One region of the Shewanella sp. FeAMO genome, then DNA from elsewhere that is predicted to be linked to it. Evidence: predicted binding sites of a transcription regulator. Region 1 holds the regulator's gene; the other holds the start of a gene.
The links. The regulator MetJ, encoded in region 1, represses methionine synthesis genes. The targets are predictions, from matches to a motif close to TAGACGTCTAGACGTCTA.
Positions count from the first base shown of each region.

Region 2: the regulator MetJ is predicted to act here: its motif matches at 1,488-1,505, upstream of msrA (peptide-methionine (S)-S-oxide reductase MsrA).

Region 1 is NZ_CM132201.1:4,266,019-4,268,422, reverse strand. It holds gene ACWAU4_RS19120 (sulfite exporter TauE/SafE family protein) at 1-742, opposite strand, end outside; gene metJ (met regulon transcriptional regulator MetJ) at 819-1,133, opposite strand; gene metB (cystathionine gamma-synthase) at 1,349-2,404, shown strand, end outside.
Region 2 is NZ_CM132201.1:2,531,874-2,534,277, reverse strand. It holds gene pgm (phosphoglucomutase (alpha-D-glucose-1,6-bisphosphate-dependent)) at 1-933, shown strand, start outside; gene msrA (peptide-methionine (S)-S-oxide reductase MsrA) at 1,004-1,483, opposite strand; gene astE (succinylglutamate desuccinylase) at 1,780-2,404, shown strand, end outside.

The sequences.
Region 1 (2,404 bases):
AACCGTTGATGAGCGCCAGGCTTGATTTGATGGTCAGCAACAGGGCGCTCAACGCGCACAGCGCCAGCGTCAGGACTCGGGTCTTCTCTTTATCCACCCGGCCCACCAAGCGGCCAGCCACCAGAAAACCGAGAAATACCGAAGGCAGCAGCAACAGCGAAAGCCATAGGTGCCTCAGGGTCAAGAGGCCAAAACAGCCGAGAATAATCAAGGCTATCAATGAGCTGAAGATGAAGAAGGCCGACAGCGCTGCGCGGAACTGACTGGCATCCTTACCCGCCAGCAGTAGGGCCATCGGCGGTCCGCCTATGGCGGCCACGGTACCGAAGATCCCGGAAAATATCCCGGCGATAAACAGGCTGAGGCGGTTGATCTTGATGCTGTACTTTCTAAGGCTGAGGAATACGGCTACGGCCACAATCAGGGCTATGGTCAAGCCCAGAATAGGCTGCGGCGCCAGCAACAGCAGGGTGGCGCCAATCAGGCCGCCGGGGAGCCTCCCCAACAAGGCATATTGCAGGCCGTTGAATTCCAGGTGGCCACGCTCGCGTACCAGTGTCAGCAGGGCGATGGAAAACCCCATGGCGATAACAGGGGCAGGAACCAGTTCCGGATCGACGATATACAGCAAAGGTGTGGCTACCACGGCCAAGCCAAAGCCTATCAACGACTGGGTCAGGGCGCCGGTAAATATGATCATGGACGCCAGTAGCAGGGTGACGGGATCTATCAGTGACAACATTCGCAAGCCCCAAAAAAGACAAGGATCGCACCGCGATCCTTGTTCAACTATAAGGTAATTCTGAGGGACAACACACTTACTCCATGTCTTCCCATTCTATGCCCATGGCATCCATCATGCGCTTGGCCTCTTCCGGGATGCTGTCGGGTTTGTCTTTGGACAAATCCCCATCGTTGGGCAGTGGCTGGCCGGTATAGGCATGCAGGAAGGCTTCGCACAGCAGTTCGCTGTTTGTGGCGTGCCGCAGGTTGTTTACCTGGCGCCGGGTGCGCTCATCGGTCAATACTTTCAGCACCTTCAACGGAATAGAGACAGTGATTTTTTTCACTTGCTCGTTCTTCTTGCCGTGTTCGGCATAAGGGCTGATGTATTCGCCATTCCATTCAGTCATTGATTCACCTGTGATCTCACTAATTCGCAGCAGATTTTAAACCCTTACAGGATACAGTCAAATGATTGCCTGCAAAATCTGTGCAATATGAACAGAAATCCATACATTTGGACGTCCAAACGTCTTGATGCCTATTGACGGCTGGATGGTCATTGGTTAGATTTAGACGTCCAGACATCTTTATGGTGTCGAACCTCAGCATTCAGGAGTCGATTATGACAGAGCGGCGATTAGCAACCACAGCGGTCCGGCAGGGCATCGAATCAGACAGCCAGCACGGGGCCGTGGTGCCACCCATCTATCTGTCGACCAACTATGCCTTTGATGGCCACACTCAGCCAAGAGCCTTTGATTACAGCCGCTCGGGTAATCCTACCCGCTCCATTTTGGGGGATGCCTTGGGGGAGCTGGAGCAGGGCTGCAGTGCGGCAATCACAGCGACCGGTATGGCGGCCATTACTCTGGTGGTCAACCTGCTGGGGCCGGATGACCTCTTGTTGGTGCCCCATGACTGTTATGGCGGTAGCTATAGGCTGTTCACCAATCTGGCTGCCAAGGGCCAGTTTCGCTTGCAGGTTTTGGATCAAACCGACCCGCAAGCACTCGCCGCTGCCATGGCGCAAAAGCCGCGCATGGTGTGGCTCGAGACTCCGTCCAATCCGCTGCTGCGGGTAGTGGATATTGCCGCTATTGCCGAGGCGGCCCACCAGCAGGGCGCATTGGTGGTGGTCGACAACACTTTTTTATCGCCGGCGCTGCAACAGCCTTTACTGTTGGGGGCCGACATAGTGGTGCACTCGACCACTAAATACATCAATGGCCACAGCGATGTGGTGGGCGGCGCCGTGATTGCCAAAGATCCTGAACTGGCAGAGCAGCTGCACTGGTGGTCCAACACGCTCGGGCTGAGCGGTGGCGCCTTCGACAGCTACCTGACCCTGCGTGGCCTGCGTACTCTGGCGCTGAGGATCCGCGAGCATCAGGCCAATGCCGAGCGCATAGTGGCGCTACTGAGCCAGAGTCCCGTGGTAGACAAAGTTTACTATCCGGGGCTTAAGAGCCACCCAGGTCATGAAATTGCCGCCAGGCAGCAGAGTGGCTTTGGCGCTATGCTGAGTTTTGAACTCAAGGGTGATGAGGCGCAGGTGGTTGCCTTCCTTGGCGCGCTCAGGCTGTTTTCCGTGGCCGAGAGCCTGGGAGGGGTTGAGAGCCTGGTGGCCGTGCCCGCCACCATGACCCACAGAGCCATGGCGTGTGATGCTCGCGCCGAA
Region 2 (2,404 bases), 1.7 Mb from region 1:
GGCATCCATTACTGGCCACATATTGTCCGCCGTTATGGCGTGAATATCACAGTGGTCAACGACCGGGTCGATCCCAGCTTCGGCTTTATGCCACTGGATAAAGACGGCAAAATCCGCATGGACTGCTCATCGCCTTTTGCCATGGCAGGCCTGCTTAAGCACATGGATGAGTTCGATATCTGCCTTGGGAATGATCCCGACTACGACAGACACGGGATAGTCTGCCCAGAGACAGGTTTGATGGACCCCAACCACTTTTTGGCGGTGGCGATAGATTACCTGCTGGAGCACAGACCCGACTGGCCGCAGACGCTGCAAATTGGCAAGACCTTGGTTTCCAGTGGCATGATAGACAAGATAGTTGCCTCACACGGTCGCAAGCTTTGTGAAGTGCCGGTTGGTTTCAAGTGGTTTGTCAGTGGTTTGAGTGAAGCCAGCCTGGCCTTTGGCGGCGAAGAAAGCGCCGGCGCCGCCTTCCTTCGACGTGACGGCACAACCTGGTGCACGGACAAAGACGGTTTTATTCTCGGGCTGCTGGCCGCTGAAATCCTCGCCGTAACCGGCAAAAACCCAGCCGAGCGTTATGCAGAACTGGCTGCGATACACGGTCATTGCTTCTACAAACGGATAGACAGCCCCATCAATGCCAAGCAAAAGGCGCGCTTTGCCACCCTCAATGCAGATACCCTGGGGGCAGAGACTTTGGCCGGAGACAAGATTAAGGCGGTACTGACCAAGGCCCCCGGCAATGATGGTGCCATTGGCGGTATTAAGGTGCTAACCGACAACGGCTGGTTTGCCGCCAGACCTTCAGGTACTGAGGCACTCTATAAAATTTACGCCGAAAGCTTTGTCAGCGAGCAGCATCTGCAGCAGATACTGGAACAGGCGAGAGCTCTGATAACCAGCGCCCTAAAAGGCAAGCCGAACTGAGCTTAAGAGATTGCCAATTCAGTAAAAAAGCGCAGCCGTGAACACAGTTGCGCTTTTTTATTTCCGGGGATCAATATTCAAGATGGCAACTGGGCAAGTTATTCTTCTGGATATAATCCTGATGATATTCTTCCGCACGATGAAACTGTTTCACTGGAACAATTTCCGTCACTATGTGCCGCTGACCCCACTTACCACTACGAGCCAACGCCAGTTTTGAGGCCTCAGCCTGCTCCTTCTGCTCTTTGCTATGAAAAAAAATCACGCTCCGATACTGGGTGCCGATATCACCACCTTGGCGATTGAGACTGGTGGGGTTGTGATTGCTCCAGAAAACTTGCAGCAGCTCGGTAAATGAAACCTGGGCTTCATCGAACTCCACCTGAACCACTTCGGCATGGCCGCTGTTTCCCTGTTTTACCTCTTCATAGCGGTTGATTCTATCATCACCGCCCATATAACCACTGGTGGCGTTTAATACCCCGGGCACTTGACGAAAGAAATACTCCACCCCCCAAAAACAACCGCCACCGAATGTTGCTACCGCCATTAAATTTACCTCTAGATGTCCAGATGGCCAAAATTATGCGTGATAAGTTTTTCCGGCGCAAGTGGTGTATTTGTCGGAGTGGCTTTTTTGCTCCTTAGTTAGATAAGAACTATCTGAAACCAGTTCGCAAGCCTGGCATTGGATAGCTTTGGTCACATAACCAATTTAATAAGCTGTGGTACTATGAAACCTTGCTCTCTGGCGCTGGTCTCAACAAGCAAACGCATTGCAACAAGTTCCCAGGAGACAGCGTTAATGGAAACAACAGCCAAATCGGCAATAAGAAGGAGTATTTCGTGTTACAAGCCCTGAAGGATAATCCTGACTTCCTGTCATTGACTCTGAATAACCCCAATTCATTGGAGAGTATTAGTGGCACGCTTGGCGACCACACCCGGATAGCGATTTGGGACACAGGAGTCTTGCTGTTTGAACCTCTGAACAACCAGAGTGATAAAGATATCGTGCTGTCATCCGGGGTACACGGCAATGAAACTGCACCTATCGAACTGTGTAATGGCATTATCAAGTCGCTGTTAAAGCAAGAAATACGGGTAGGGCAGCGAGTACTGTTCATGTTCGGTAACCCGGCGGCAATTAACCGTGGCACTCGTATTGTCGATGAAAACCTCAACCGGCTGTTCAGTGGCGAGCATTCAAATCCCCCCGGGCTGGTGAACCCGGAGCGGATCCGCGCCAAGAAATTGGAAACTTATGTCACACGTTTCTTCGAAGACGCACCACAAGGGGCAAGACAGAGGATCCATTACGATCTGCACACCGCCATTCGCGGCTCCAAGCATGAAAAGTTTGCCATCTATCCCTATCGACCGGGTAAGGCTTACAGCCGCGAACAATTGATGTTCCTGGAGGCGGCCGGAGTCGATACCGTGTTGCTGCATCACGAACCCACAACTACTT